Regions from separate parts of the Pseudoalteromonas sp. SCSIO 43201 genome, predicted to be linked through region 2. Evidence: predicted binding sites of a transcription regulator. Region 2 holds the regulator's gene; the other holds the start of a gene.
The links. The regulator FliA, encoded in region 2, starts transcription of late flagellar genes. The targets are predictions, from matches to a motif close to CTAAAGNTNNNNNNNNNNNNGCCGATA.
Positions count from the first base shown of each region.

Region 1: a site for FliA is predicted at 6,304-6,330, ahead of J8Z24_RS06970 (VC2046/SO_2500 family protein). Genes of this name have one in related genera too.

Region 1 is NZ_CP072683.1:1,601,304-1,621,474, forward strand. Features, by position in the region: gene J8Z24_RS06915 (DUF3291 domain-containing protein) at 70-534, shown strand; gene J8Z24_RS06920 (class I SAM-dependent methyltransferase) at 812-2,002, opposite strand; gene J8Z24_RS06925 (HD domain-containing protein) at 2,202-2,843, shown strand; gene J8Z24_RS06930 (ion channel) at 2,953-3,933, opposite strand; gene J8Z24_RS06935 (M48 family metallopeptidase) at 4,197-4,814, shown strand; gene J8Z24_RS06940 (helix-turn-helix domain-containing protein) at 4,825-5,226, opposite strand; gene J8Z24_RS06945 (DUF2938 domain-containing protein) at 5,298-5,789, shown strand; tRNA gene J8Z24_RS06950 (tRNA-Tyr) at 5,836-5,920, opposite strand; tRNA gene J8Z24_RS06955 (tRNA-Tyr) at 5,945-6,029, opposite strand; tRNA gene J8Z24_RS06960 (tRNA-Tyr) at 6,058-6,142, opposite strand; tRNA gene J8Z24_RS06965 (tRNA-Tyr) at 6,168-6,252, opposite strand; gene J8Z24_RS06970 (VC2046/SO_2500 family protein) at 6,365-6,886, shown strand; gene J8Z24_RS06975 (YchJ family protein) at 7,138-7,599, opposite strand; gene J8Z24_RS06980 (hypothetical protein) at 7,642-8,037, opposite strand; gene J8Z24_RS06985 (tetratricopeptide repeat protein) at 8,518-8,967, opposite strand; gene J8Z24_RS06990 (NCS2 family permease) at 9,090-10,379, shown strand; gene J8Z24_RS06995 (hypothetical protein) at 10,681-11,442, opposite strand; gene cysB (HTH-type transcriptional regulator CysB) at 12,093-13,070, shown strand; gene queC (7-cyano-7-deazaguanine synthase QueC) at 13,509-14,165, opposite strand; gene queE (7-carboxy-7-deazaguanine synthase QueE) at 14,289-14,954, shown strand; gene J8Z24_RS07015 (substrate-binding periplasmic protein) at 15,214-16,113, opposite strand; gene cysK (cysteine synthase A) at 16,230-17,198, opposite strand; gene J8Z24_RS07025 (carbohydrate binding family 9 domain-containing protein) at 17,327-19,621, opposite strand; gene J8Z24_RS07030 (dicarboxylate/amino acid:cation symporter) at 19,838-20,171, shown strand, end outside.
Region 2 is NZ_CP072683.1:1,419,127-1,431,756, reverse strand. Features, by position in the region: gene J8Z24_RS06140 (chemotaxis protein CheW) at 1-643, opposite strand, end outside; gene J8Z24_RS06135 (ParA family protein) at 652-1,422, opposite strand; gene J8Z24_RS06130 (protein-glutamate methylesterase/protein-glutamine glutaminase) at 1,544-2,689, opposite strand; gene J8Z24_RS06125 (chemotaxis protein CheA) at 2,762-4,969, opposite strand; gene J8Z24_RS06120 (protein phosphatase CheZ) at 4,983-5,756, opposite strand; gene cheY (chemotaxis response regulator CheY) at 5,776-6,159, opposite strand; gene J8Z24_RS06110 (RNA polymerase sigma factor FliA) at 6,202-6,936, opposite strand; gene J8Z24_RS06105 (MinD/ParA family protein) at 6,939-7,799, opposite strand; gene flhF (flagellar biosynthesis GTPase FlhF) at 7,792-9,267, opposite strand; gene flhA (flagellar biosynthesis protein FlhA) at 9,287-11,389, opposite strand; gene flhB (flagellar biosynthesis protein FlhB) at 11,462-12,592, opposite strand; gene fliR (flagellar biosynthetic protein FliR) at 12,608-12,630, opposite strand, start outside.

The DNA of each region.
Region 1 (20,171 bases), 190 kb from region 2:
TTAACATCACTGATGTAATGAGCGTTGCAGTTAACGTCATAAATAGTTGATATAACACAAGGATCTCCGATGCGACTTGCTTTTTTTAGTATATTTACAACTAAAAGTCCAACAAATGGCGCGTTGCGTAAACTAGATAGGAATAGCCTTAAGCAGCTCAACTCACTGGCAGAGAGTAGTCCGGGTTTTGTGTGGTACATGGGTGAAGATTGCGAGTCTGTGGCAGCGACAGATTTATTTGGTTGTACTGATGTGCTTGTTATTTTGGCTGTCTGGCGCTCAGAGAGAGCCTTGAGGGAATTTATGTCTCACTCTCTTTGCCAAAAGGTGTTTAGCCGTTCAACCGTCTTTTTAGATGGCTCAGATCCAGAACATTACGTTGTTTGGCGCCTAGAAAATGATACGCTACCTACTTTACATGAAGCTAAGGCGAGACTTGATTATTTACGTCGTTTTGGTAGTTCAGACTATGCGTTCAATTGTAATGGATATAGCGAATATCAACTATCATCGCAACAGGATCTGTTGGCGTGACATCTTGAAGCCATAAAGCGCATTGCGCTTTTTATGCCGTATAGTTGTAGGGATATATTAGGGCTTGTTGGCCCACAAGGATGTGGGGTAAGGTGATTTTGCTGGAGCACAGAGTCTTTATCGCCTGACTCACACAGCATAACAATGCTACGCAGGTGCTGCCTTCTATAAATACTAGTCAAACTGCTGCAAAAACAAATTTGAGGGATCAACAGGCCCTAGTATTGACCAGAGTAAGTGCCGTAGCTTACTTACTCTGGTTGGCTTAATACTATTTCTAGTAGACTTTACAAATCAGTCCTTTTAGATAAAAGCCCTCGGGATAGTTACCTGCAATAGGGTGATCAGCTGCTTGGTTTAAACGCTCCATGATAAGTAACTCTCTTCCTGCATCCAAAGCGGCATCTGCAACGACTTTTTGAAACAGGTTTTGTTCCATTAAGCCCGAGCACGAAAATGTTAACAAAGTCCCGCCTGGCTTTAGAATTTGCATCGCAATCATATTGATATCTTTATAACCACGACATGCTCCAGTAAGTTGTGCTTTGCTCTCTGCAAATTTGGGTGGATCCATTACGATGGTATCAAATTGACGGCCTTCATCTCGATATTGTCGCAGCAATTTGAACACATCTTGTTTAACAAACTCTGCCCGTGAAATATCTAACGCGTTGTGTTCGACATTTCGTTTTGCGGTGTCTAGCGCTGGTTGTGATACATCGACGTTAATGACCTTAGCACAGCCACCACGTAGCGCATACAGGCCAAAAGTGCCCGTGTAGCAAAAGCAATTTAGCACTTCTTTGTCTTTAACAAATCGCTCAAGGGCTGCTCTACTATCTCGCTGGTCTAAATAAAACCCAGTTTTGTGTCCAGAAATAATATCGACTTCAATTTTTAGGCCATTTTCATTGATGGTAACTGGATTTTTGGGCGCATCCCCTAGAAGGGGCCCGGTGATTTTGTCTAAGCCTTCTTTTTTGCGTACATCTACATCAGAACGCTCATAGACATGGCATTCAGGGAACAATGACTTAAGCGCCATGACAATTTCGCCTTTGTGACGCTCTGCACCAGCACTGAGTAATTGACAAACCAAGTAGTTATCAAATTTGTCAATTGTTACTCCAGGAAGGCCATCTGATTCTGCTGCACATAGACGAAATCCAGTTAACTCACCTTCATCGATGACGTACTTGCGTGCGTCTAGCGCTCGAGAAAGTTTTTGCTCAAAGAAGGCTTGGTCAATATTTTGTGATTCATCAAAAGTCCAAACTCTGGCTCTGATCTGTGAATCAGGGCTGTAAGCTGCAGTTGCAAGGTATTTACCATCACTGCTGTAAATTTTGACGATATCGCCAAGTGCTGGCTTACCTTTGACTTTTTTAATAGCCTTAGAAAAAACCCAAGGGTGCTTTCTGTTCAAGGATTTTTCTCTGCCAGGTTGCAGGTATAACGCGCAAGTCATAAATTTTCTCTAATCTTTCTTGATACCTGCCATTTTAGAGAAGGGTGTGGCAACATACAATGAGTAATCTCCACTCACCTAATTGAATGCTTGTACTTAGCAAATTGATATAGCGTATGATTTACTTCATGAGTCAAACCAAATATAAGGCTTGAAAAGCAAAACCGTTTTGATAGAAAGTAGATAAAAGTTGAGCTTAATGACACTGAAAATACCAGAACTAGAACAAGCATGTGAAGCGTTCATGCTGACAACGCCTTGTGCAGATACAGCGCACGATCTCTCCCATATCAAGCGTGTAGTGCACGTGGCTAAATTAATTTGTGACGGTGAAAAAGCCGATCCTGCTGTAGTGATCCCAGCAGCTTGGCTGCATGATTGTGTCGCAGTTGCAAAAAATCATCCTGATAGACCGCTTGCCTCAAAGCTGGCGGCGGACAAGGCGATACAGTTTTTGGCCTCATTGAATTATGATCCATCTAAACTCGACGCAATTCATCATGCAATTGTCGCGCATAGTTTTAGCGCGGGCGTTGCGCCCACAACACTCGAAGCAAAAGTGGTTCAAGATGCTGATCGTATGGATGCACTGGGTGCTATCGGTATTAGCCGCTGTATGAAAGTGGGTGGTGCAATCGCTAGAAATCTTTATCATATTGATGATCCGTTTTGCACACAAAGAGTGGCGGATGACAGTAAATACACCTTAGATCACTTTTTCATTAAGTTGTTACACATCAAAGATAATATGCATACAAAATCTGCATATCAAGAAGCTGAGCGTCGAACTCAATACATGTTAGATTTCCTAGCGCAGCTTCAATCAGAAATCACTCGCTAGCTAAGCGCTTAAGCGGCAGTAGCCTCTGATTCTATTAACTATATCTGATAACCAGCCAATTATTGTATTGGCTGGCATACCATTATACTAATGGGGTCGTAAAGACCACCTATCTGGTCATTTTTTTAACAAAGACCACCACAAATAATGCAAGTGAAAAGCTTCCAGTAAATGCCTCGATTGCAGCGATCAGCCTAGAAATTCCCACAGGTGTGATATCGCCATAGCCTAATGTAGTAAAAGTGACGACGCTAAAATAAAAACTATTGAGTAGTGCTGTGACATTATCTGATAAACTGTTGGTTAAATTTAACTGCATGATTTGATCTTGGAAAGAAACACCGAACAAGAAATAACAAAACGCACAGGTGATTATCATCCCAAGGCTAAAGCGGATAACGTTCTCTGGCTTTTCACCATAGCCACACAATAGATCAACGAAACTAGATATTAGGTGACGCTTTGAATATCTAGGGTATTGCGCATGGCGCATACGTAGCTCTTTATACGTAAAGCGCCCAACCATCTCAAAAAGCCCTTGGTTTTCGGCACCTTTGCGCAGCAAGCGATAGATTTCTTCAGACTGTAAAAACAAATCTTCAGCCTCCTCCGTTGCTCGGTTTTTACGGGCTTCTAACGCTTGCTGTTCTTGTAATAATTGCTCTCCAAGCTCCATATTATCTATGCGTGTATTTTCTAGTTTTACGCCCAGCAGGTTAGTGTTCTCTAGGTTGCAGCAGTGGAGACTTGCTTCTCTAAGATCAGCTTTCATGAGAGAAGCATTCTTCATGGTGTTATTGAAAAGGTGAGCACCTTTTAAGTTGGCTCGGTAAAAGTTGCTGTAAGATAAATCATAGCCGTGATGATGCTCGAAGTTTACTAAGTTGAGTCCTTCTAAATTTGCTCGCTTCAGTTCCAAGCCTTGCAGCAGTCCGCCACGCTTTGCATAACGCTCAAGCTTTTGACTCAGCTCTAAGCCGCTTTTATCAAACTTATTATCATGCCAAAAGCAGTAACCTGAGCCCATATCTATTTCACTGCACTTCTTTCCCTCAGGTGACACATATTGGCAAGTAGGTTTTTCAGCCATTGGTTGCCTAATCTAAAGTACCTTTTCACTAAGCGTAGCAGCAAAAAATAATATTTACGGTGATTTGACTAAAAATCTTTCCAATTTCTAGTGTGTTAGAAATTTATAGATAACCATAAGAGCTGAATAAGCGAAGCGTTGTTGTGTCAATTAGGTCAGTGAAATGACTTTAGTGACTAACTCATACTATACTACGCGCTTTCAACAGCAGAGAGTCTAATTTCTTGCAATATCTGTTAAAAAAAAGCCGAAAACGTAAGACCGTGGCCATAAAAATAAAGTCAGGTAAGGTCATAGTTTATGCACCAGAGCACATATGTGAACAATGGCTTTATAGCTGGGTAAACAGTAAATCAGATTGGATTGCATCAAAATTGGCGCAGGGCGTTGAGCATACAAAGAATAGGCCTCTTACTACGAACAAAATAGCAATATTTGGTGATAAGTTTACGATCATCAAACAAGCGCAGGCGCTTTCATTTATCGACTTTGATAAAAAGACATTGAATTTAGATGAGAGCAAAGATAGTTGGGGTGAGCTTTTAAAGTTATTGGAAATGACATTAAGTGACTATCTCGATATGGCTATCGCTAAGTACCAACCTGATATTAATGCTCAATTTGATACTTTAAAAATAAGACTATACAAAAGCCGTTGGGGAAGCTTTTCCTCAAAAGGAGTAATTGCATTTAATACCTTATTGGTTGGTGCACCCAAATGGGTCATTGAATATGTCGTGGTACATGAACTGTGTCACTATCATGTCATGGCGCATAACTCCTCGTTCTGGAGTTTGGTAAATATCCACTACGGTGAAAAGTACCAAGATGCACGTAAATACCTTAAGGAGCATGGCAGAGCATTAATGATTGAAAATTAACTTGTTCATATCAATCTCGTCTTTTTGGTCTAACTTTTCCGGCTCTTGCTAATAGCTTTTTGAATGTCGGGCACTCGAAGTGACTGGGAGCTGGACACTTTGCTGCGTGGTAAAGTCCATCCCTAACAGCGCTTAAATGCTTGATGGTATTATCCAGCTCTTCTGCTTTCTTTTGTAACTTTACGCGGTCTATATCGATGTCGCCTTGTGGCGTAAACATTGTTGCGATTTCATCTAACGAGAAGCCTGCATTACGGGCTAAGGTGATTAATGCTAGACGCTCAACAGTTGAAGGTGCAAAAACACGTTTTAAACCTTGCCGTCCAATAGAGCGGATCAAGCCTTTTTCTTCATAATACCTAAGTGTAGACGCAGGTAGCCCTGACTCTTTTACAACCGCACTGATATCCATCAATTACCTTGACTTAAAGTTAGCTTTAACTTGTAGGATAGCGTGGAAAGATCAAAATAAGGAGTGAAAACGTGGAAAAACTAGAAATTTTGTTACTCGCATCCGTTATTGGCATTGGCGCTACAATTGTTATGGACATATACGGTGCTCTGTTAATGCGAATATTTGCGATTGCGCGATTGGACTATGCCTTGCTCGGTCGATGGGTTGGGCACTTTTTAAAAGGAAAAGTGAGCCATAATGGAATTGCTCGAAGTGCGCCTATTGCAAGAGAAACCATACTGGGATGGTTGGTTCATTATGTAACTGGGGTGGTTTTTGTATTTTTATTTCTTGTATATCAAGGAAAGGCTTGGGTTTATAATCCAGACCTTTGGTCTGTTCTGGCTTTTGGTGCGTTAACAACTGTTTTTCCCTATTTCATTATGCAGCCATGCTTTGGAATGGGGATCGCGGCATCTAAATTACCTAACCCACAAAAAGCGAGAGTAAAAACGTTAGCTACGCATCTAGTTTTTGGTGCTGGGATGTATTTCAGTACAATTGCTCTTACTTCATTCTGAAGTTATGCAATATATTCTTAATTTTGCTAAGGCTTTTTTGAATGGATGGTGGAGGGAGCTGGATTCGAACCAGCGAAGGCAGAGCCGTCAGATTTACAGTCTGATCCCTTTGGCCGCTCGGGAACCCCTCCTAGATGGAGATATGCTTTGAAAAATGGTGGAGGGAGCTGGATTCGAACCAGCGAAGGCAGAGCCGTCAGATTTACAGTCTGATCCCTTTGGCCGCTCGGGAACCCCTCCATATTTTTAAAGCGTTACAATTTGTCAATGGTGGAGGGAGCTGGATTCGAACCAGCGAAGGCAGAGCCGTCAGATTTACAGTCTGATCCCTTTGGCCGCTCGGGAACCCCTCCTGAACAAATTGTAGGTGTTGTTTGATGGTGGAGGGAGCTGGATTCGAACCAGCGAAGGCAGAGCCGTCAGATTTACAGTCTGATCCCTTTGGCCGCTCGGGAACCCCTCCTAAACAACGGCGGTGATAATAACAAAGTTTTTTTCGAAGTAAAGAAAAGTACTAAAGTTTTTCTGAAAAATGTCGATATATTCTTAAACGGTAAAATAATCGGTTGGAATACATGCAAATTGATGGCATTTTAATCTCAGAGTCGCAACTAGGATCAGCGTTGAACGTTTGTGTTCATGAAACGCGTTCAGCTGACTTTGCAATGCTGTTGTCTATGTTATCAACAGACGCACTAGATTTTAGCCAATTTCATTTACCAAAATCCGAACAAAGTGAGAAAGACAGCTCCGAGGCAGCGTTAAAAAGGCAATTTGAAATTGGCCCTCAAAAACCCCTTGCTTCTGAACAGTACAATATGCTTATTGGGCAGCATAATGCACAGCTCATTGCTTCTGGTGCGATGACAACATTCAGGCTGAAAGAAAACTTACACCCCGAGCCTCTTGCAGCGCGAAATGACAAAAAACATATTCCACTGGAAGTTGTTGAAAACCTTGAACCTGCAGCTAAAAATAGGCTTGCTAAATCGTTGGGTAAGCTCACGCTTGTGGCAGACAAACAACTAGATGCTGCGGCATTTTATGATCAGGTCGCAGCGGGGGGAATGCAAGAAATGCTGCGTACTAGTGCCTAAGCTCTGTGAAATCTCGCGGATCTGTTCACACCACCTTGTACATTTTGCCCTTATTTTACCGCACCAGCATCAATACCAATAAAATAGCCTAGTTATCGACAATATTTCCTTACTTTAAAATAGCTTTCTTGATTAAGACAATTGGTGTGCGTCCACTATTTTTAACTCAAATAGGTCAGCTTGAGCATGCAATAAGACTCATCATTATAGGGTTATGGCAAGCTGAGGCAAATACGCGGGGCTGAGATTGCTCAAGTGGCATGGCACTTTTTGTACTTCTTATTACTACCACACGGACAAAGGTCATTCCTCCCAACTTTAGTAACTGGTGTGTCATAAAGCTCACCGTCAACGTATTTCCATGCTCCTTGTTCAACGATAAAGTTTGACCTTTCATGTAAGGTATAGAGACAATTTTCAGCAATATAATATGCTTTGAACTCAACAACTCCCGATGGTTCATTTGCTATTTCTTCGAGCACCTCAAGTTTGATGAACTTGGCATAGTCTGCAAAAGCAGCAATATCTCCAACACTATTATCAGGCCGTTTTGCGGAACTATATGTATTATGGATGTAATCTGCATCTTTAACACAATACGCACTGTAGCGAGAGCGCATTAATTTTTGAGGTGTTTCTGCGGTTTTTACACCAGTTATATAGGGTTCACAACATTGTGAATATGAAGTAGAAGAGTTGCAATAGCAAAACATAGTGACATTTTATCTGAGGTTATGTCTCGCTATTGTAGCGTTTTACATACCTTGAAAACAATGGATTATGACATCAGAAGCCGGAAGCTGCATCTCTTTGATTGCCTTCGCTGATGAAAAGTCTTTCCACAATACGACCGACGCAAAGTTTCCGTTGCTGATAGCACTTTTAAGCACGTACTCAAGGTCATAAATATGTTTTTTCCTAATCACTAGTAGCTTACTCGTATCAACAGAACCACTCTCTAGTAAAGATTTGTTAGGTACGTTGTCCGGAGCGATGAGCAATGTCCAAGCATGCTTGTTTTGGCATGTATGTAAGACTTTTAGTAGCGCAAGACTTGCGGTAATTTCATCTTCTACCCACACTTCATTTATGCGATTTGCTGCATTGTACGTAGTAGGTGTTGCGATGAGAGATGCGTCGGTACGTAACATAGTTAACTTACTGGCTATTTATACAGTATATGTATACAGTAGTTTATACAGTTGTTTAATGCAAGAACAATTGTGAATTTTTTAGACAACTCTACCCAGGCAGCACCAAGTTCAATGCGTCGAACGCAAGCTTTTTTATTTAACCTTAGATTATTTCAATAATCAGTGGTTTGGATATGCAAAGAGGTAACTTATAGTTTTTAAATAACTCTTAATTGACTCTCTTGTTTCAGCTGTTGAAGTATTAACCATCTGAAAATAAAGATATAATAAGTCTATTGTGTTTTACATTGCTAATGTTTGTGGATGCCAAAATATCAATTAAGTCAGTCAAATTGTTTCTACGGACGTGTAATAACGGTGGGTGTACGACAGACAACATAGGTTAAAGTGTTAGATATTTTGCAGTGACTGTTTCTTAGTATGACGCATTTGAAACCGTCACTGTGGCGCGTGAGTCAGTGAGTTCGTTTGCAATAGCTAGCGGCTTATATGCTGAAGTTGATGAATTTGTTCGTAAAGCGTTGCCGCGTAACATTGGGCATCGCGATAGCGTTTAGTTGTCAGAAACCTTCTCACATCCTGTAGTACTTGCTCAGCCCCTTTATGACCTTGGCTACTTGCCAGAGTAAGCCATGCTGCTGCATGAAACGGACTAGGTGGAACGCCTTGACCTTTCATAAATAGTAATCCCAAAAAGAACTGTGCTTTTAATTCTCCCGACATGGCTGCTAAACGTAGCCACTTTGCTGCAAGTGGAAAGGACTTTTCTTTTAAATAATATAAACCTTTCTTCAGCGCTTGTGCATTATCAAGGGTATCTGGAAATTTTGCATCTGCTGTTAATGGTGAAGTGACAAATTCAAGCACATTCAGCAGCTGCTGCTCTAAATCATGATTTGCTGAGTTATCAGTGCTGTTTTGATCCATATCTATATTCGCAATAATATTTATAAGCAGAGTGTAGCTGAATTTTAACTAATTTGTCCGAGTTTTAAAGTGATTCGTGTTAAAATCCAACCACTTGTTCCTCTAAACCGTAAATTATACTTATGCTCGAACGCTTATTTTCACTACAAGCCATGCACACCAATGTAAAAACGGAGGTGATCGCAGGCTTAACGACATTTGTCACCATGGTTTATATTGTCTTTGTTAACCCAGCAATGCTTGCAGAAGCAGGTATGGATCATGGCGCTGCTTTTGTGGCAACTTGTATCGCAGCTGCAATTGGTTGCTTTATCATGGGGTTATGGGCTAATTACCCATTGGCATTAGCGCCAGGTATGGGGTTAAATGCTTTTTTCACTTATGGTGTAGTACTTGGCATGGGATACACGTGGCAAAGTGCCTTAGGTGCCGTTTTCATGTCTGGCTGCCTTTTTTTGTTATTGAGTATATTCAAAATAAGAGAATGGGTAATTCAAGCAATACCTCTCGTTTTAAAACGCGCGATTGCAGCTGGTATTGGCGCATTTTTGGCCTTGATAGCGCTTAAAAATGCGCAAATTATTGTGGCCAGTCCTGCCACCTTAGTGCAACTTGGTGATATTACCTCTCCTGGACCTTTATTAGCCATTGCGAGTTTCTTTGTTATCGCAGCGTTGATGTATCGCGAAGTTAAAAGCGGCGTTTTGATTAGCATTTTGCTAGTAACCGTTATTGCATGGTGGATGGGCTTGGTTGACTACCATGGAGTCGTAGATATACCACCAAGTATAGCGCCCACTTATATGCAGTTAGAGTTAAGCGGAATTTTTGAGCTCTCAATGCTAAGTGTTGTTTTTGCATTCTTATTCGTAGATTTATTTGATACCAGTGGCACACTTGTGGCAGTTACTCAAAAAGCGGGGTTGTCTGATGAACATGGCAGAATGCCGCGTTTAGGTCGAGCGCTTTCTGCCGATAGCACGGCAACAATAGCCGGCTCGGTTCTTGGTACGTCAACGACAACATCGTATATTGAGTCGGTCTCGGGAGTCTCAGTAGGCGGGCGTACAGGCTTAACTGCCGTTGTTGTTGGTTTATGCTTTTTGTTAATGATGTTTTTTGCGCCTTTAGCTCAAATGGTTCCTGCTTATGCGACTGCCGGGGCAATATTGTATGTTTCTGTCTTGATGCTGCAAAACTTAAAGCTGATTAACTGGGATGAAATGAGTGATGCTATACCTGTGAGTGTCGTGTTGTTAATGACGCCGCTGACGTTTTCTATTGCTCATGGCATCGCATTGGGCTTTATTTCCTATACAGCGGTAAAATTGATGTGTAATAAAGCCAATGAAATAAGTATCAGTGTCTGGATATTGACCTTTTTGTTTATTATCAAGTTTGCAGTGACATAACCAACACGCAATATATAACTAATTAACTTGAGGTTAGGATAAGGAATGAGCTAATTCATTGTTGCTAGAGCACAGCTTAGTTTTGTTCCTTGTCTAGACCTGAGAGTTTTAGGGAAAACATCGCTTCCGCTAAGGTAGCTACATTATATAGACAAGGCGAGTTTACGCACCACTAGTTGGCTGTTAGAAGTGAATTTAACGCAGTCAGCGCTAACTGGCTGCTAGAAAGGTATTAATTATCAGAAGCTCAGGTTTATTAGTAAAAGGCTGGATTGCCAACCTTTTACTTAAAACTCTGGGATCACCACTTCTTCTTAGGCGCAAACAAAACGTCTAAATCATCTTGTTCTTGTTCTGCTTTCTTTTTCACAGCCGATGCGTTAGAGGCTCTAAGCTCGCTACTTATCTCTTCCAAATAGCTTTCAAGCTGTGCTTTTTTTTCTTTTACATATTCGTCGTTATGTGAAACTGCACATATTGTCGCGTATGCTTTTTCAAAGTATTGCCTAGCAGAACCGACCATGTTTGCAGTACGTGCTGAGAGGCCTCGTTTGATTTGACTTTCTACATTTATTCTCAGTTGAAAGCGCTCAAGCCTCCGATCTTCATTTACAAATAGCTGCGTATCAACTTTACCTTTACTGTGCTCAGAGCGAAGTAACTGACGCAGCTTTTTTATCCCTTGGACTAAAGAGATAATTTGTTTGTCGTTATCGGGTAGGGCAATAGTATCAGAGTCTGCGGTCTTTTCAGGTGTAGAGTTTAAACGCTCTTGAGACTCGTGTAATCGACTTTTTAACTCTTTTGATGTTGGCGACAACTCCACCATCGCCGCAAGTGCATCGTGCACTCGACGCTGAATAATCCGAATCATCGCTTCAGACATCGGGATATTACTGCCATTCATAATGACGTCTTCGGCTTCTTCTATTACGCGCTTTTGCTTAGCAAGCTCCTTGCGCCTCTCTGCTTCTTGTTTCTCTTTATGTTGCTGGATTGCGCTCACCCACACAGCTATGACGATAAGTGCAACAATCAACATTATTATAATCGAAACAAACATACTGAAATCTCTTTCATGCAAACAACCAGTCTAATTTTTTTATCTTACATGAATTCTTACTATTCTGAACAGGTTTACGACAATTCAACGAAAAAAAAGATAAGGAATTCATCATTTTTTAGTATAGCTGATGCTAACGCGCATGCTTAATTTTAGTAAAATATAGTTGAACACTAAACAAAGGGCGTTTGAAGACTCTGAGCGTGCCCAGAAAACGAAAAGCAAAATTGAACAGGAAAATAAAGATATTTACACCTCCTCGTCTACCTCATTATAAGCAAATATGCTAGCCTAGAGCTTAAGTGTTTAAAATGTTAACGTGTCGTTTTATCCTAATAGCATTTGATTTCGTTACATTAAATGTTCATGCAATGACTTGGTATCAAAGCCCAATAAGGTAAAACAGTATATTTTCTAAACCGACGCAGAGGTGATATCCGCTTTAAAACTACTAGCCGTTTTCAGTTTGTGAATTAACACCTTACGTAGTTATGACAAAGCAATGGTCCTTACGACTGACCGAAAAGCCAAGCACGTGCACTGTGTTGTTGTGGGCGAACAACAATACTATACGCTAAACTTAGCAAACTTATATAAGTCAGCCATTGGCTGATACCCGACTTAATAGAGATCATAAGAATAAAAGCAATATGAAATTACAACAATTGAGATACATCGTCGAAGTGTTGAATCACAACCTAAATGTGTCAGCAACGGCGGAAAGCTTATATACTTCTCAACCAGGTATTTCGAAGCAAGTACGTATGCTCGAGGATGAGTTGGGTGTACAAATTTTTGGCCGCAGTGGCAAACATCTAACACATGTAACTGGGGCGGGAAATGAAATAATTAATATTGCGCGCGAAATTTTGAGTAAAGTTGAGGGAATTAAGGCGGTCGCAAACGAACATACTTTGCCGGATCAAGGAAAGTTAAATATCGCGACAACGCACACTCAGGCTCGCTATGCGTTGCCTCCGGTTATACAGGGGTTTATGCAAAAATACCCAGCGGTATCTTTACACATGCATCAAGGCACACCTCAGCAAATTTCTGATGCAGCGGCCCGGGGCGATGCTGATTTTGCGATTGCGACGGAAGCTTTGCACTTATATAGCGACTTGGTCATGTTACCCTGTTACCATTGGAATCGAAGTATTGTGGTCGCTAAAGATCACCCATTGGCACAAAAAGGTAAAGCATTGACGGTTCAAGATGTAGCGAAGTACCCGTTGATCACCTATGTTTTCGGTTTTACAGGTCGCTCTGAGCTTGATAAAGCATTTAATGCACATGGATTAGAGCCACATATCGTGTTTACTGCGACAGACGCTGATGTAATAAAAACCTATGTTCGTTTGGGGTTGGGGGTAGGTGTATTGGCCTCTATGGCATTGGATGAAAAGTCAGACAGCGATTTAGTTTGTATCGATGCCAGTCACCTCTTTGAAGCTAGTACCACAAAAATTGGCTTTAGAAAGGGAAGTTTTTTAAGGGGGTACATGTATGACTTTATTGAGCGGTTTGCTCCACATTTAACAAAGGATGTTGTTGAGCGGGCAAGTTTACTACGCAATCAGGATGATATTGATAAGCTATTTGAAGGCGTTACATTACCGGTTAAGTAATGCACCTGACCTTGCATAAAAGCTTATACTTGGCTGCAGGATCTGTAATTAGCGCAAATAAGGTATGCTCGTGCTCATTTATACCAATTGTCTTAATTAAGTGATGTATTTTGAGGCGAGAAAGCCTTGTCGATAACTTCGCTTCCGCGTCTTGCTCACGCCAAGGTATAGGTAAGGTCAAAATTTTGCTACTTAGTTGTTCTAAAAAGAAATTTTTAACGTAGTCAGCGTCAGATTTGACCCTTCAAATTGAACAAGTATTAAGACTAATCGGTATAACACTGAACACTGCTTTTCAACTTACGAGTAAAACAGGGAAGGGCAGTGTTTTTCGTATTGTTTTTGAAAATACGAAGCAAGCTTTTTTATTATAGTTGCGTGTAGCGAAGGGGGGCTCAAGTCACTTAAATACTTTGTGCTTCCCCTTCATAAAGATGGTTACTCGTACGGGAGAGGATCCGTAGCATTGTTAAGCTCAAACGCTTCAAGGCGCTCTTGACATGCTCCACACTTTCCGCAGGCTTTCTCACGTCCATTGTAACATGTCCAAGTGTCAGCGTAATCTAATCCCATCTCTAGTCCGTCTGTTAAAATATCAATCTTCGAGTTGTTAAGGTACGGGCTCACGATTTCAACAGCGTCGTAGTTTGCGATGCGGCAAACATCATCCATTTTTTTGACAAACTCAGGACGGCAGTCCGGGTAAATAGCATGATCACCAGAATGCGCACCGTAAAATACTTTACTCGCCTGTAAAGAAACCGCATATCCAACAGCAAGAGAGAGTAAAATCATATTCCTATTAGGCACAATTGTGCTCTTCATGCTTTCCTCTTCATAGTGTCCCTCGGGGACTTCTATGTCATCGGTTAAGCTCGAGCCTGCTAGCAATTGGTTTATCGCTGAAATATCAACAACCTTATGAGCGACGCCAAGCTTTTTACAAACATTCGCGGCGACTCGTAGCTCTTTTACATGTCGTTGACCATAATTGAAAGATAATGCGTAGACTTCATGCCCCTCGTTGACGGCCTTGTTTAATACGGTGTAAGAATCCATTCCGCCAGAATAAATTACGACAACTTTTTCGCTCATAGGTGTTTTGCCTCGATTTTGATAGAGGTTTACTTCAGGGCGCGATATACTACACGGCCGCTGGGTAAATAACAATTTTCTAGCGGTAATTTTCGACAATTTTATCTTAAACACGGGGCCATTTTGTACAAGGTTAACGAAATATTCGAAACAATTCAGGGGGAGGCTAGCTTTACAGGTACACCTTCGATCTTTCTCCGTTTACAGGGATGTCCCGTAGGTTGCTCATGGTGCGATACAAAACAAACATGGGAAACAAACGATACGTTCATCGTTTCCTTAAGCGAAACAGTTGAAAAAAAGGCAGATTCAGAGTTTTGGGCAAATGCCAGCGCCGATGATATTTTGGCTACATTCGAATCGCGAGGCTATCAAGCAAAGCATGTTGTTATCACCGGTGGTGAGCCTTGCATGTTTGATTTGAGGCCATTGTGTACCTTGCTTCATGATAAAGGGTATAGCACACAAATCGAGACCAGTGGCACTTTCGAAATTTTAGCCCCTAAAGAGACATGGGTGACAGTATCGCCAAAGATTAATATGCGTGGCGGTTATAAAGTGTTGCCAAGCGCGATGGCTCGAGCAGATGAGATTAAACATCCTGTCGCGATGCAAAAGCACATTGAAGAGTTAGAGCGATTATTTAAAGACACTAATATTGAGCCTAAGTTAGTTTATCTTCAACCTATTAGTCAAAAAGCAAAAGCGACTAAGTTGGCGATTGACAACTGTAAGGCAAAAAACTGGCGTCTGTCTGTTCAAGTTCATAAATACCTTGGTATTAACTAACTAATTACCCCGAGTACAGGTTAACTAGCAGCAATCCATAACAGTCAGTTTGACACATATCACGTGAATATACTTCTAATTAGGCATTTATTGGTGTTGATTTGACTACAAAATGTGTAGGCTCTTTGGTATGAGCAAAGTGATTAAAAGACTTTGGCTTCAAATTTACGATGATAATCAACTGTTTTTTGATAGCACGGAAGCTGCTAGTTAGCTAAGTCTCCATACCAATGACTTTGCTTTTAATAAATTACTAGTATTAATAGCATTCACTACTAACCATATCGATCATCCTTTGTGTTTCACCACTATTTTCGAATTGATAAAGGTTGCGATTTATGTCCTTAAGTAATTCACGCCAATGGGGTTTTTGCTTACTCAATGCAAAATAGAGATGGTTGTACTGAATTGGGGGAGTAACATTTTCGATATTTCGCAATAACTCTATTTTTTCTGAACGCGGTAAATCAGAATAGTTAACCGTAAATCTAAGGACTTTAGGATCTCCGATCACCAAGTTAACACGCTTTCCAACTAGCAGCTTTACAAGCTGTAAGTCGTTTACAGCTTCAACAGTAATAAACTCACCATTGTCCATCATAGCATCAAACTCAGGGGTATTTTGATAACCTCTGACCACCCCGATGAGCTCATTCTTGACTGAATTTAAGTTACCATCAAATCTATCTTCTTCACCACGGCGTTTAAGAAACCCAATCTCACCGCCAGGAAATGCGTTAGATAATGCGAGTAACTCTCGACGAGTTTTGTCTTTGTGATTATCCGATGGCGCTGAATCTTCAATATAATACTCAGGAAAGAGAATATCGGCTTTGCCTGTTTCAACGGCTCTTACTGCTCGTGCCCAAGGTAAAAACTCAACAAAAACTTGATAGTCTAAATCTGTCAGAACGGCCACCGCAAATTGAAAAGCCCATCCTTTATTACACAGATCCGCACCGATGTATGGTGGCCAATCGAGTGTAACAAGGTGAATGAGAGGTTTTTTGGCTTTTTTATTATATAGATAGCCACCTTGATATTTCTCACCTGCAACAATTCTAAACTGTCCCTCTTTAAAGTAGGCTACATTCAAATTCTCGGCGTAGCTGCTGTTGTTTAGAAAGAAAAGAAATACAAGAATGAAGGCTCTAACCATGATCTAAACCGTAAAAGTAAAAGATAGCTAAAGTGTAGTGAAGGGAATTAAAAGGAACAACTTAAAAAATAAAAGGGCACCTAGGCCCCTTTATTTTGATATATACCGCTGTTTACCTATTGCACTAGTTCTTGCTCAGAGAATGTATCTGCAAATAGAGGACTGGTAAGGTAGCGCTCTGCGGCACTTGGTAATATAACAACAATATTCTTATCTGCATTTTCAGGTAATTCAGCAATGCGCTTGGCGGCAACAAGTGCAGCGCCAGAAGAAATACCAACAAGGATCCCTTCATCTCTCATTAGCTGATGAGCCATGGCAATAGCGTCTTCGTTAGAAACCAACTCGACTCCGTCGATAAGCTCAAGGTCAAGGTTGCCAGGTATGAAACCTGCGCCAATACCTTGGATTTTATGAGGACCGGGTTTAACTTCTTCGCCTGCCAATGTCTGTGTTATCACAGGTGAGTCAGAAGGCTCGACTGCAATTGATTTAACATGTAAGCCCTTTTCATTTTTAAGGTAGCGAGAAACCCCCGTGATTGTACCACCAGTACCAACGCCTGCGACGAAGTAGTCAATATTGCCCTCTAGCGCTTCAAAAATCTCTGGACCTGTCGTCTCAAAGTGGATTTTAGGGTTTGCTGGGTTTTCAAATTGTTGAAGCAGAATGTACTTATCAGGGTCACTTGCTTGGATTTCATTTGCTTTTTCGATAGCACCTTTCATGCCTTTTGCACCCTCAGTGAGTACTAAGTTTGCGCCAAGTGCTTTTAACAGTTTACGACGTTCAAGGCTCATTGTATTTGGCATCGTTAATGTTAACTTATAGCCTCGTGAAGCAGCAACAAAAGCCAATGCAATACCTGTGTTGCCTGAAGTAGGCTCAATTAGCTCTTTACCTTCCGTTAATAGTCCAGATTTTTCAGCTTCCCAGATCATAGAAGCACCAATACGACACTTTACGCTGAAGCTTGGGTTTCGCGCTTCAACTTTTGCGTAAACGTTACCACCAGAAACGCGGTTAATTTTTACTAAAGGCGTATTACCGATAGTGAGACTGTTATCTGAGTATACTTTAGTCATTTGTGTTCCCTAATCTAGGTTTGCTTGTATTCCATCACTTTACTGCGCATTTCACAAAATAAAAGGAAAGATTGGCTATAAGATATATCAATTTTGCTTATAGCCAATTGTTATTTAAGAGTGCTTTTTTACATCAACCAGGCATAACTAAACTTCATGAAAATACGCTTATCGTCTTTAATGATTTTAGATAAATCATCATCTTGGAACCCATGATCAGAATAACCTGCAAAGAATACCGTTTGAGGATTTAACTTGTACGAGTACAGTAGCTGCGTACTTAGACTCTTATAGGTTGCGTCAACTTCATTGATATAATTATTGGGGTTTCTCGATATGTTAGTGTTGACGATGGCCAACCGTAAGTAGCTATTTCTATTAAATTGATAAGTTAATCTGACATCGGTTAAGTTGGCTGAATATACATCAGCACCTTCAGCATTCATTTTCTCATAGGTATGTCGAAACCTAAGTTCGAAGTGCTTGCCAATATTGAGGTTAATAACGGGTCGAACAAAAGTTAGATCGCCAAGTCTGTTATTCGCTAAATCAACGCGATTACTTTTACTTAGCTTTAACCCTGCAAAGATACCAGCCATTGGCTTTAGCTCCAAATAAGTCCATTGCGAGTTTTCGGTGAATAAGCTGGTGTTACCATCAATCGCTATGCGGGTTTCGTCATGTCTTAATCCAGTACGCTTTCTATGTTCCACACCGAAATCAATAAAGCTTTGGAGTGGTCCATTAATTGAAAAATTAGTTTGCACTTCCTTTTCTAGTAGTTCACCGTTCTCATTATGAGAAATATCCCAATCACCATACCATTTTGCTCGATTCCACCAGTTTTGCTCAGTGCCATACCAGCGATACTCTCCTCCAAATACAAACTTATTGAAATCTACTTGAGTGATAAACCCCATGTCTGTTCTTACGGCAGCATCGCGTGACTGATAACTTGAGAATGCTTTCCAGTGTTTTTGGTTATGTTCATAATTTAGGTAGTAGCCTACACCACGCGCATCATCATCTGTTACGCGTAGTACGCTTTCTGTTAAATCACAGTTAGCAAGAGTGCTGTCACATAGGTAATCTACAAATTGTTGGTCATATTGGGTATCAGAACCAAACAGTTGTAACTCAAATAAGTCACTTTTCGTTGGTTTATATTTTGCGTCAAAACTTGCCACTTGGTTCTTGTATGTTTCACTCTGCCTCGTTGTTGATGTAAGCCCAAATGAAAAAGCTTTATTTACGTCACGACGATATCTAAGTGCCATGTTTTCGCTTTTGCGTTCCAATGAGACCACACGAGAGCCCAGATTTCCGGGAATGACAACATTGAGTTGCTCGTCATTCGTAATAAAGCCAGCAAAAGTGTGGCCGCTTTTGTTGCCAGTTAACTTTACTCCGTAGTCAGGTGCTGAAATGTTACGTGTATGGATCAGGTTTAGGTGTGATGAGAAATAGTCTGAGTTATCCAAAAAGAAAGCGCGTTTTTCGGGAAAAAATAAGCTAAAACTATTGTTAACACTTAATTGACCAGTGTCAGCTTCAACTTGGGAAAAGTCAGGATTTAGCGTTGCATTGAGAGTAGTGTCGGGGGTGATTGCCCACTTTATGTCTAGGCCAGGCTCAATATTGTGCTCTTTTTGCCATGGTTTTGCTTTGCCTTGTTCAATATCGCGAGTTTCTTGGCTATTACCGACTAAAGTGGGAATGATCGCGATATCACTGCTTTGCTTCGCTTTGGCTAGCCCTTGATATTTAGGCATTTGGCAAATCCAACAGGGATTTGCATGTTGCAGTGTCATGCTAGAGATCCGTAGTCGTTCATTTCTAGGAAAAAATCGTAGAAACTCCATCGCCATGGTTTTGTTACCAGTTGAATTACTAAAATTAAGTACACGCAGTGGTATCTCAATTTCTACTATAAAACCATCTTCGTTTATTGTACCAGCACTATCCCATATACCATTCCAAGAGCCGTTCTCACTTTTTGTCAGCTCATTTTCAATTGAATCTTGCTGTACTCCAAGAGGGTTGATAAAAAACTGATAAGCGCTTTGTGCGTTATTGAAGGAGTCTATTTTGATCCCGACTAAGTCGTCTTCCCACGCCCTGTCTCTATCCCTGTAAAATGCCCTGATCAAGTTTGGGTTTGGATCTTTTGCATCATAAGCAACGAATAGTGATTGACCGTTTTCATAGATATAGGCTCTTGTCTTTACTGGACTCTTTTCATTTTCATACGGCCAAGTGACGTTGTTGATATCAATTTTTAGCGCTTGATGCCAGACATTATCATCAATGAGCCCATCGATTTTGGCAGCCTGTTGAATAAATGGGATTTGATTGGTGTTCAAGGCGGATACTGGCATAGACAACAAAAGTGCAGCGAATGAGCAGGTTACAGCTTTTAACATAAGGACAAAAGTAGATTACAGAGACTGAATACTGCTTATTAGATGATATGCAATAAAGAGAAACAATTTGTTTTCGTTGGGTTGCAATTATTTACGTTAGATAGCTACTCAGTATACATAAAATGTACAAATTAGTTTATCTCTATCGAATTAATAGCAAAATGGGTCAAAAACATGTTAAAACAGCGTCTTTAAAAATATGCTAGGAAGTAATCTATGTCTCTCGTATTAAAGCTAGTGGCGGGTATCGTTGCTGGTATGTTGGCAGGGCTTTACATGCCAACAGTGTTGGTCGAGCTGTTATACACTTTTAAAGTCATCATAGGGCAACTCATTAATTTTACAATTCCTCTGATAATCCTGTTTTTTATCGCCTCTGGCATAGCAGGCTTACCAAAGGGATCGGGTCATCTTCTGGGTAAAACAGTAGGTTTTGCATATAGCTCTACTGTTATTGCCGGAACTTTGGCATTTTTACTCGTTAATGCCTTTATCCCATTTTTTGAAGGTGGAGTTGCTTATCAAGTTGTTGAGGAGTCTCATCTTACGA
Region 2 (12,630 bases):
TACGCCACTTTATGTCTTCAGGCTTGAGTGTCAAGTTATTGACGAGCTTTTCTGCCAATAGCCCCCAACTACTATCTCCAAGCATGATTAGATATTGATAATTCAGGCTATCTTGAAGCTCAGGTGTCAATTTTTCAGGCATCACCCACATCGCAGTATCTACAACATTTAGTTTTTCTTCGCGGTTTAACATCACCCCTCTAAACCATTTAGGTTTGCCAAACAATTGATTGACCTCACCTAACTGGTGTATACCGCCAAGAGACTTCAGCGGAACCGCGAGCGTTAGACCTGCAACTTCAAAAAATAATGCTTGAAACTCACCTTCTTGGTAAGCGTCACGCGCTGACGTCGCTTCTATCGTTGCCTGTTCTTTGATAATAGATGTATTTTCAGTGACTTCAAGATCTTGAGCAAATTTACTCACCTCTTGCTCTTGTACTTCAGTCATCGATTCAATCGTTGTTGGCTTAATGTCAGCGGCTGCGGGAACTATTTCTTGCTCCACATCAGGGTCTTTTACCTGTTCCAATAGCTTCGCAACAGGTGATAAAGCGCAATCTTGTACTTCAGGCTCTTCCTGTAGTAATGCACTAAGGTACTGTTTCATTACCTTTTCATTTGCAAATAAGTGCTTACTCATTCTATTCTCTAGCTTAGCTGCTTTAAATAATCCAACAAAGCACGATAGGCAAATACGCCCCGAGACTTTGGACAAAACTGCACCGGAACTTGTTGTGCAAGGCTGGCATCTCTAAATTTTGTATCAACAGGAACCACACCCGGCCAAACTGCGTCTTTGTAAGTCGCCAACAATGTTTTATATGCCTCTAAAGATGCCTTTGTACGCTTATCATACATCGTGGGTATTATCGTATACTGGTATTGTTTTTGTTGTGAAGATTGCATCAGCTCCATAGTTCGCATCATTCTATCGAGTCCCTTCAAGGCAAGAAATTCTGTCTGTACTGGGACCAATATTCTCTCACTTGCAGCAAGCGCATTAACCATCAATACACCAAGTACCGGTGGACAATCCAGAATCGCATAATCATACTGATCCGCAATTTTCTCAATAGACTTTTTCAAGATCAGACCCATGCCAGTCTTGTTGCCCATACTCCTGTCTAACGTGGCAATAGCCATAGTCGCAGGAAGGATATCAAGGTTTTCAATGGTTGACGGGCAAAGTGCTTGCAATATCTCTTCCCCCGTCATGCTATTTCCACGTATAAAAATATCGTAAACGCTAACTTCTAACTCTTCAGAATCTATACCAAAGTAATAAGTCAGTGAAGCATGAGGGTCGGTATCAATCAATAAAACACGATGGCCTTGTTCAGCTAAAATACCGCCCAGACTTACCGTTGTTGTGGTTTTGCCCACGCCACCTTTTTGATTTGCTACCGTCCAAATTTTCACTCAATATTCCTTCGCTCATAACGGCCGCATAATGCGGCCTTTATTATACAAACTCAATGTTATTTTTTGTTTTAAAAGTTCGATAATTGCAAGCTTCGGCAACGTAACTTTGCCAGTGGGCTTATTGATTACCCGCTTCCTTGTTAATTCTCGACGCAAAGTCTTGTAACGCAATACTATCTGATGCTAGGCCCGCACTCGCAACCGCTTGCGGCATGCCATACACTACACAGGTAGCTTCATCTTGTGCCCAGATTGTAGCTCCTACCTGCTTTAACATCCTAGCGCCATCTCTACCATCAGCTCCCATACCAGTTAACACAACAGCTAATGCGTCACCACCATATGCTTTAGCGACACTTGCGAAGGTGATATCAACGCTAGGTTTGTAGGTTATTCTCGGACTATCATCTTCAAAAACCTTTAACGTTTTACTGCCACCTCGACTTTCAACCATCATTTGCTTTCCACCAGGAGCAAGATAGGCGACTCCAGGCATGAGTCTATCTCCATGCTCTGCTTCTTTCACTTTAATCTTACACAGGCTATGTAGCCTGGCTGCAAATGCAGGGGTAAATGCGGCTGGCATGTGTTGGATAAGCAGGATCGGATGAGGGAAGTTTGCAGGTATTTGCGTTAGAATTGTTTGCAGCGCAACAGGCCCCCCCGTTGAAGTGCCAATCGCTACTAAACTATATTTTTTCCCAGATGCTCTTGCGGCAGAGGCAGCCGGTGAAGAAGTGGTTGCCGATCTTTGAAAGCTTCTATCTGGCTGAGGCACTGCTGGTCTTAATGTCTCGTTTCGGACTGGCTTTGGCTCTATTGTTCGATTCGAAGTCGAAATACTTGGCCGTGTAAATCGGCTCACTCGACGTCGGCCAATCTCTTTCACTTTGTTCTGTAATGACTTTATCGCCTCTTCGCTGTTTCTAGCAATGTCTTCAAATTTTTTAGGCAAAAAGTCTACAGCACCCGCATCAAGCGCGTCTAACGTTGCACTGGCGCCTTCCCGCGTTAACGACGAAAACATCAGTATCGGGGTTGGCGTCGCTTGCATTATTTGCTTTACAGCGCTTATACCATCGAGTACTGGCATTTCTACGTCCATTGTAATCACGTCTGGACGCAACGAAGCGGCCTTTTCAACCGCCTCTTTACCATTAACTGCAAAGTCTATAACTTTGATTTCACTATCTTTTTCTAAGATTTCACTGACTCGGCGACGAAAGAAGCTCGAGTCATCAACAACTAATACTTTAACTGCCATTGGCAACGCTCTTTTATTTTGCTCTACAGCAGAGCAGTCAAACCGCTCTAGCATTTGACTACGCTTAAAAACTTAAGCGTAGTGTTTTAATAAGTTAGGTACATCTAGGATTAAAGCAATGCCACCATCAGAAGTGATAGTTGCCCCAGCCATACCTGGTGTACCTTGCAATAAGGCATCAAGGGGCTTTATCACCACCTCTTCCTGACCGATAAGGGAGTCAACAACAAAACCCACTTGTTTAGTCCCTATCTGAGCTATTACAACATGACCCTCTGCTTTTCTCATGCTTCGGTCTGCGCCCTTCACCAGCCAATGTTCGAGATAAAACAGTGGTATGGCTTTTTCACGAACAATGATAGTGAGCTGTCCATCAACTACATTGGTCTTTGTCAAATCAAGGTGGAAGATTTCGCTCACTCCCGCAAGCGGTAGTGCGAAAGTCTGCTCTCCAACCACAACCATTAAGGTAGGTAAAATGGCCAGTGTCAATGGAACCTTGATCTCTAATACAGTGCCAACTCCGAGTTCTGACTGTATATTAACAGAGCCATTAAGTTGGGTAATTTTAGTCTTTACGACATCCATACCGACGCCGCGGCCTGAAATATCAGATATCTGTTCTTTTGTTGAAAAGCCAGGGGCAAATATTAGATTGTACGCTTCGGTATCCGACAATCTGCTTGCTTGGTCTGAATCGATCACGCCTTTATTAATAGCAATTTTCTTCAACTTTTCAGGATCCATACCTGCACCATCGTCACGAATGGTCAGTAGAATATGATCCCCTTCTTGAGAAGCTGAAAGTGTCACGGTTCCCATTCTTGGCTTACCAGACGCTTCTCGAACATCTGGCATCTCAATTCCGTGGTCAACAGAATTTCGTACCAAGTGAACCAACGGATCCGCAAGCGCTTCAACTAAGTTTTTATCTAAATCAGTTTCTTCACCTTGTAAAACAAGATTGATTTCCTTTTTTAAGCTTCGAGCAAGGTCTCTTACAACCCGAGGAAAGCGACCGAACACTTTCTTGATGGGTTGCATTCGAGTTTTCATTACAGCACCTTGCAAGTCAGCTGTCACCACATCAAGGTTTGATATGGCTTTACCCATACTCTCACTATTTGTGTTATTCGCCAGACTGACCAAACGGTTGCGTACCAATACCAACTCACCGACCATATTCATGATTTCATCAAGACGTTTTGTGTCGACACGTACTGTTGTTTCTGCTTGTGCAGCTGGCTTTTTAGCTGCAGGAGCTGCGGCCTTTGCAGGCTCTGCTTCTTTTTGAGGCGCAGGTTTTGCTTCGGCTTTAGGAGCTGGTTTAGCCGCTGGCTTAGCCGCCGGTTTTGAAGCTGCTTTCGCTTCAGGCTGTTTGGGTGGTGGCGTTGGAGCTTGCGTTACCGCTTCTTCAGTTGCTTTTGGCGCACTGCCTTTTCCATGTAACTCGTCTAATAAGGCTTCAAACTCGTCATCTGTGATTTCCTCATCGTCTCCACCGTTGGCATTTGCTTGCTCACTGACTTGCGCTGGTGCTTGAGCTTCTTTAGGAACAGGGTCTTCACTGTTTGGTGCCCCGCCAAATTTGCCGACACCGTGTAACTCATCTAATAGATTGTCAAATTCGTCATCAGTAATGTCGCCATCATCACTGCTTGGTGGTGCACTTTCCGGGCTTTCTGTACTGGTCGGAGCGGGACCATTTCCTGAACCATGTAACTCATCAAGTAAATTTTCGAATTCTTCTTCAGTTATCTCATCAATACTAGAACTGGCGTCGCCATCAGTATCGACGTCAAATAAAATATCATCTGCACTAACTTCAGGTACTGGTTCAGTTTCTGCAACAGGTGCTGAAGCGACTTCTTCAACTACCTCGTCCTCAGATGCTGGTTGACTGAGTTTGTGAAGTGTTTCAAGCAACGCAGGATCAGCAGCTTCAGGCTCTTCACGATTTTGGATACAAGCAAACATCTCATTGATTGTATCCAAAGACTGTAAGATAACATCCATCAATTCGGAAGTTACTTTTCGTTGCCCCTGTCGTAACACATCGAATACGTTTTCCGCACCATGACAAGCGTCTACCAGCTCCGTCATGCCCAAGAATCCAGCTCCACCTTTAACAGTATGGAAGCCACGGAAAATCGCATTAAGAAGTTCTTTATCTTCAGGGTTGTTTTCTAGCTCAACAAGCTGCTCAGATAAAAGCTCTAATATTTCGCCTGCTTCAACAAGAAAGTCCTGCAAGATATCTTCATCGACTTCAAAGCTCATACACACTCTCCAACTAGAAGCCTAAACTAGATAGCAAGTCATCGACTTCGTCTTGACCAGAAACCACGTCGTCTCGTGATTCAGCGTCAATAATTGGACCTTCAGGCCCAGACAATTCATCACTGATAGTCTCTGTTGTTTTTATTTCATTTTCATTCGATTTAGTACCGGCCTGTGTTTCGTCTGCTGAACCAAACACAGTAAGGAGATGAATGAGACTATCTTCTACTTCTCGAACTAATTCAATGACACGGCGGATGACCTGACCAGTTAAGTCTTGATAATCTTGTGCCATGAGCACGTTTGTCATCAAACCTTGTAACTCGTCCGTACGTGTTTTCGAAGTCTGCATAAAGCTATCTAGGTCGTGACACAGAGATTTGAATTCTCCGAGCTGAATATCTCTACTCATTAAACGATCCCAAGTTGGCTTTATTTGTGCTAGTTCGTCGGCAAGGTTTTGTGCCAACGGTAAGCTCTCTTCGACAGCGTCCATCGTTTTGTTTGCAGCGCTCTCCGTCATTTCCATGACGTAGTTGAGGCGCTGTTTAGCGTCAGGAATGGCCTCCGTTGTGAGGTCTGCAAGGCGAGTATCCAGCTCAAAGTTTTTCAATGACTCATGTAACTGACGAGTAAGCTTGCCAACCTCTGCAAATAACTCGGATTGCTCTTTGTTAGCAGCCTCTAAAATCAGCTGATCCGCTTTTTCTTGTTCACCTTGCTCTAATAGCTCTACAAGTTGTTTAGCTTGCTCGAGTGTAATTTGAGGCGCAGCGTTTACAGACATAGGCCATTTCCCCTTGCTGTTAGCCTAAGCGCTCAAATACTTTTTCAAGCTTGGTTTTAAGTGTACCTGCCGTAAATGGTTTCACGATATAACCATTAACCCCAGCCTGTGCTGCAGCAACGATCTGCTCTTTTTTTGCTTCCGCGGTTACCATAAGCACAGGAATATGTTTCAACTTTGCATCAGCTCGTATTGCTCGCAATAAATCGATCCCTTGCATTCCTGGCATATTCCAATCAGTTACTACAAAGTCAAACTCCTGATTTTGTAGCATCGGAAGTGCTGTACTACCATCATCAGCTTCTTGAACATTTGTAAAGCCTAAATCTCTTAATAGGTTTTTGATTATTCTTCTCATAGTAGAGAAATCATCAACCACGAGAATCTTCATGTTCTTATCCAAAACTTCCTCCAGTGAGGTTCGAACCCAACTATTTTATGTACTCTAATTTATCCAGTCATTGATTTTAGCTTTTAGCTTTATCATTGCCTGACCGTGAATTTGACTTACTCGAGATTCACTGACATCTAAAATGGCGCCAATCTCTTTTAAATTCATTTCATCGTTATAATAAAGCGACAAAACCATGGCATCTCTTTCTGGTAATGATTTTATCGCATTTACTAAAGACTCGTTAAAACGTTCATTTTTAACGTTATTAAACGGTTTGTCTAGCGCAAAATCGCTATTTGCAGGGGTAATCACATCTTCGTCTACCCCAAGATCCTCAATGCCTATTACTTTGCTTGCATTTACATCATGTAAAATATGATGGTACTCATCTAGAGATATATCAAGTTTTTCAGCGATTTCAGTGTCTTTTGGTTCTCGACCAAGGAGAGATTCGAGCTCAGATATAGTCTCTGCAACCATTCGGCTATTTTTGTGGACAGATCGGGGAGCCCAATCTCCACGACGAATTTCATCAAGCATCGCACCTCGAATACGTATGCCCGCGAAAGTTTCAAAACTGGCACCTTTACTGGCGTCAAAGTTTTTTGTTGCCTCAATTAACCCTATCATTCCTGATTGGATCAAATCATCAAGTTGCACGCTTGCCGGAAGTCGAGCGATTAGGTGACACGCCACTTTTTTGACAAGTGGAGCATGCCTTTCAACCACCTTATGAATATGGTCAGAAGTTTGATATCCCGCAGCTCTGTTGACCGGAGAAGCCATAATCACCCGTTTACAAGTTGTTCAATAAAAAATTCTAAATGACCAGAAGGCTGATGAGGAATTGGCCACTTAGCCGCTCTCGTAGCTAAGCCTTTAATAGCAACAGCTGCAGGAGAGCTTGGAAATAAATCAACGATAGCCCTTTGTCGACGTGATGACTTACGCATATTTTCATCAAACGGTACTGTCGCGACAAGCTCTAGAGCAACGTCAAGAAAACGATCGGTCACTTTTGATAGTTTAGCAAAAAGTTCCTGACCTTCACGCATGCTACGAACCATATTGGCCACTATTTTAAAGCGGTAAACTCCATGTTCTCGACTTAATACTTTAATTAATGCGTAGGCATCTGTAATGGATGTCGGTTCATCACACACTACCACGAGTACGTCTTGAGCGGCACGAGAAAAACTCAACACCATATCCGAAATTCCGGCTGCAGTGTCAACAATTAACACATCAAATTGTGTATTTAGTTCACTAAAAGCTCTTATTAACCCAGCATGCTCTGCTGGAGTGAGCTCAACCATATTCTGAGACCCTGACGTAGCTGGTACAATTTTTATACCTGCAGGCCCTTCAACTAGAATTTCATCTAGTTCACACTCTCCTGATAAGACATGTGATAAATTCTTTTCGACTCTTAGACCTAGCATCACATCACAGTTTGCCAAGCCTAAGTCCGCATCTAAAACAAGAACACGCTGTCCTTGCTGACCCATAGCAATAGCGGTATTGAGCGAAACATTGGTTTTTCCCACTCCCCCTTTTCCGCCGGTCACGGCTATGACTTTTACACCCTGGTTGCTACTTTGACTCATTCTACGCAGGCCACTTGCTTGATCTAAAACTGTGTTAATCATACATTCCTACTGACTCTGACGCTACAGGTACACGTCGAGAGTGCTGTGCTTTTATTCTTTTTAAATACAGTTGCTCAGCCTTTTTTACTAGCTTTTGAGCATTTGCTACACGAATGTCCTCTGGCACTCGCTGACCGTTGGTAAGATACCCTATTGGCAAGCGATTTTGAATCGCTATGCTAATAATCTCACCTAAACTTAGACTTTCATCAAGTTTTGTGAAAATACAGCCACTTAAATTTACTTTTTGGAAGTGTCTTACCGTTTCTTGCAACACGTTCATTTGTGATGTCGCACTTAACACTAAATAACTTCTAATATCAACTCTTGCGCTACGCATAAGTGTATTTAACTGTTCAGTTAAGCGCAAATCTCTTTGACTCATTCCTGCCGTGTCTATTAATACTAGACGCTTATTACGTAAATGATAAAGCACTTCTGCAAGTTCATTTGCATCTTTTACTTGCTTAACTGGACAGCCGATGATTCTACCATAGGTTGCTAGTTGCTCGTAAGCGCCAATTCTGTAGGTATCCGTTGTAATAAGTGCAACTTTATCTGCACCGTATTTTTGCGCGCCCAATGCTGCAAGTTTTGCCACTGTCGTTGTCTTACCTACACCAGTCGGGCCGACCATTGCAAAAACGCCACCTTGACGCAAAATATCATTGTTGGTGGTGTGCATCTGATTTATGACCATATTTAAGAGTGCACTCCACGCCTCTTTTCTTGATACATCATCTGGAATGAAGCATGCCATTTGTTCAGCAACTTCTTTATCAATCCCCATCCCCTCCAGACGGTCTACAAGGCAAGCTCGTGTCGGATCGCGACGCGCCATTTCTTGTTTCATTAGCCCAGATACCTGATGCTCTAGCAGCTGGCGAATTGAGTTCATCTCTTCGCGCATTGCACTCATTTCATCTTTTTTGCTATGAACCTCAGTTAAATCATCACCAAAGCCATTATCGAGGTCATCAGATTCTCCCCACGGCTTCGATTGCTCTGTGGCTTCATCTTCAAAGTCAAAAGATTGACGATGAGTTTGTGGCGCTGACCTGTAAGTAGGCTTCGCCTCTGGTTGCATCTTGCGTTGGTTGCCTAGCATCTGTTCTGTGTCAATGCCTGACTGCGAGAACATAGAGGCAAGCTCTGGTGAGCGAGGACGTGGAGCTTGACGCTCCAAAAGCGCCTCTAAGCTGTCAGCTACCTGAGCTTGCTTAGCTGGTTGTGCTTGACGAGGCTCTGGTCGCACAAAACGCGTTTGTGTTTCTTTTGGTGCACTAGCTCGGCCAGTTGTAGGTTGTTGCACCGGTGCAGCTGTGCGGTCATTATCAATTGCAGCAACAATTTCAACACCATCAGCCAGCTTTTTGTTAGACATGATGACAGCATCTGCGCCAAGCTCTTCTTTAACTTCATTTAAAGCCGTACGCATATCTTTTGCAAAGAAACGTTTAATTTTCATGTTACAGCCCCTTTATCCTCTATTGTCCTACCGAGCTTACTATCTTGATTTGTCTCTCTTCAGGCACTTCTTGATACGACATCACTCGTAAACCTGGGATAGTGTGTTTAACAAACCTAGACAATACACTTCTTAACATACCTGAGGTTAATAAGATGGACGGCTCACCTAGCATTTCTTGGTTATGATGTGCTTCTTTTAATGACTCTTGAAGCCTCTCTGCCAAGCCAGGTTCTATGCCTGCCCCCTCATCACCTGCGTTCTGAAGTGACTGATGCAACATCTGTTCCAACTCAGGTGCCAATGTTATGACAGGGATTTCATCGTCTCCTCCAACAGCATCTTGTACGATTAGTCTACGTAGGGAAATTCGCACTGCAGCGGTTAGTACATCAGGGTCTTGACTGCGAGGGCCATACTCGACAAGTGTTTGCACAATTGAGCGCATATCGCGAATAGCAACGCCTTCATTAAGTAAATTTTGTAATACCTTAACCACCGTAGTCAACGGCAAGATATCGGGTACAAGGCCTTCAACTAAACGAGGGTGACTTTTAGCTAGCATGTCTAAAAGGTTTTGTACTTCTTCATGGCCAAGTAACAATGAAGCATTATTTGTAAGCAGCTGACTGATATGAGTGGCAACTACAGTTGCTGCATCAACAACTGTATAACCAAGAGAATGCGCCTCGTCCTTCTGATCCGGCTTAATCCATACCGCATCCAATCCAAATGCTGGGTCTTTGGTTTCTATGCCCTTAATTGGGCCAAATACTTGCCCTGGATTAATCGCCAATTCGTCACCATGCTTTAACTCACCAGTTCCAGAGCCTACTCCCATTAGAGTAATATTATAAGCATTAGGGTCTAATTCTAGGTTATCGCGAATATGTACTGGTGGTACTAAAAAGCCCAATTCTTGCGAGAGCTTCTTACGAACTCCTTTGATCCTACTTAATAACTCACCACCTTGTGCCTGATCGACTAGTGGGATGAGACGGTAACCAACTTCTAGACCTATTACATCGACAGGTTGAACATCGTCCCAGCCAAGCTCTTTTTGCTCTTGCTGCTGCCCACCTTTTGCCGAAGAGCCTTTCGCCGCTTGTTCTGCCTTTTCAATTTCGGCTTTTTTCTTCTGCTGGCTGGTGTAGTAAGCGATGTAACCCAACAAAGCCCCTAAACCCAAAAAAGCAACGTGAGGCATGCCTGGAACCAGACCCATCGTAATTAAAATACCAGAAGCAATCGATAGTGATTTTTCATTACCAAGCTGACTCTTAAACTGATCGCCCATGTTGTGCGATTCATTTTGACGAGTAACAACTATCGCGGTACCAATAGACAATAATAATGAAGGGATTTGTGCGACCAGTCCGTCCCCGATAGTTAGCATAGTATACACTTCCATCGCACGACCAAAGCTTAAGTCATGTTGGATCATGCCAACAAAAAGACCACCAATAATATTAATTGCTAAGATCACTATGCCAGCAATCGCATCACCTTTAACAAACTTACTGGCACCATCCATCGAGCCATAAAAGTCAGCTTCACGTGTCACTTCATCACGGCGAGTTCTTGCTTCGTCGGCAGAAATAAACCCTGCATTAAGGTCAGCATCAATCGCCATTTGTTTACCAGGCATTGCGTCAAGTGTAAAACGTGCGGATACTTCAGAAATACGGCCTGCACCTTTGGTAATAACGACAAAATTAATGATGATGAGAATAAGGAATACAACCAGACCAACGGCATAGTTACCACCAATAACCACACTACCAAATGCCTCAATTACTTTACCTGCGGCATCACCACCATTGTGCCCTTCAAGAAGTACCACTCGGGTACTTGCAACATTTAATGCTAAGCGCATTATTGTGGCTATCAATAGTACTGCTGGAAACATACCAAACTCTAATGGCTTCATGGTGTAAACCGTCACCAGGAGCACCACCAGCGCGAGTGCTATGTTAAAAGAAAATAAAATATCGAGTAAAAAAGGTGGTAAAGGTAAAATAACCATACCTAATGCAGCTAATACCAACAGAGGTGTCCCCACCCCCTTAGCGTATTCTTTTTTATCTCGATTGAGTTGCTGTAAAACTGCTTTAAATTCCATAACTTAACACATGCAAAAATTTGACACAGATAAATCGATGCAATATGTATTCCAGCTTGAAATCAAGATTAACTAGTGCTTAAGTTCATTAGGTATTGGTAGGTTTTTGCTTAAGGCAGTTGGCCGTTTGCCTTTGCCCTTTTGAAAACGGTTAAGTTGAAAAACGTAAGCTAGCACTTGAGCAACTGCTGTAAATAATTGCTCTGGAATTTGATCTCCGATCTCTGTTGTATGATAAAGAGAACGAGTCAACGCTGGAGATTCAACGATGGGTACATCTCGGCCAATTGCAATCTTTCTTATCTGCATCGCCAATTCATCAACCCCTTTTGCCAGAACAATAGGCGCTCCAGCCCGCTCAGTATCGTATTTTAGCGCGACAGAATAGTGAGTTGGGTTTGTTACTACAACATCTGCATCTGGCACATCCTGCATCATCCGCCGCTGCGACATTTCTCTTTGAGTACGGCGGATCCGGGCTTTTATTTGCGGATCACCTTCGGCGTTTTTATATTCATCTTTCACCTCTTGTAAGGTCATTTTTAGTTGTTTATGATGATTATAACTTTGGTAAGGGGCATCAATCGCGGAAATCACTATCATAGTGCAGCTCAGAGCTAAAAACATCCACGCGATAATCTCTAGCGCATGCTCAATACTTGAGGGGATCTGCTCTATACTTAAATGCAATATTTCATAAAAATATATTTTAATCAATAAGATAGCAAAGCCAGCAACGAGTACAAACTTTAGTATTGATTTTAACAACTCTATTGCAGCTTGAGGCCCTAGCATGCGCTTAATGCCTTTCATTGGTGACATTTTACTGGCTTTTGGTGCCGCAGCCTCCCATGAAAAGTTAAACCCACCAAGCAATGTATTTCCAACCACTCCAGCAATAGCGATAATAAAAACGAACATAGCCATAGGAAACAGTAATTCATCGGCAACATCTGCCCAAACCGCAAACATTTTTGTTGTATCGTACGTTTCATTGCGATTTAACGATAGCATTCTGCCCATTACATTGTAGAGCGCTTTGCCGATCCCTGGTCCATACAGTAACAATGCTATTGCAGAAAATAACAATACAAATGTCGTCCCGAGCTCTTTTGAGCGCGCCACTTGTCCTTTTTTTCTTGCCTCACTAATTTTTTTTGCTGTGGGCTCTTCGGTGCGCTCTTGACCTGAATCTTCTGCCATCTTTTACTTGCACCTCTATACCGTACAACCAATAAGGT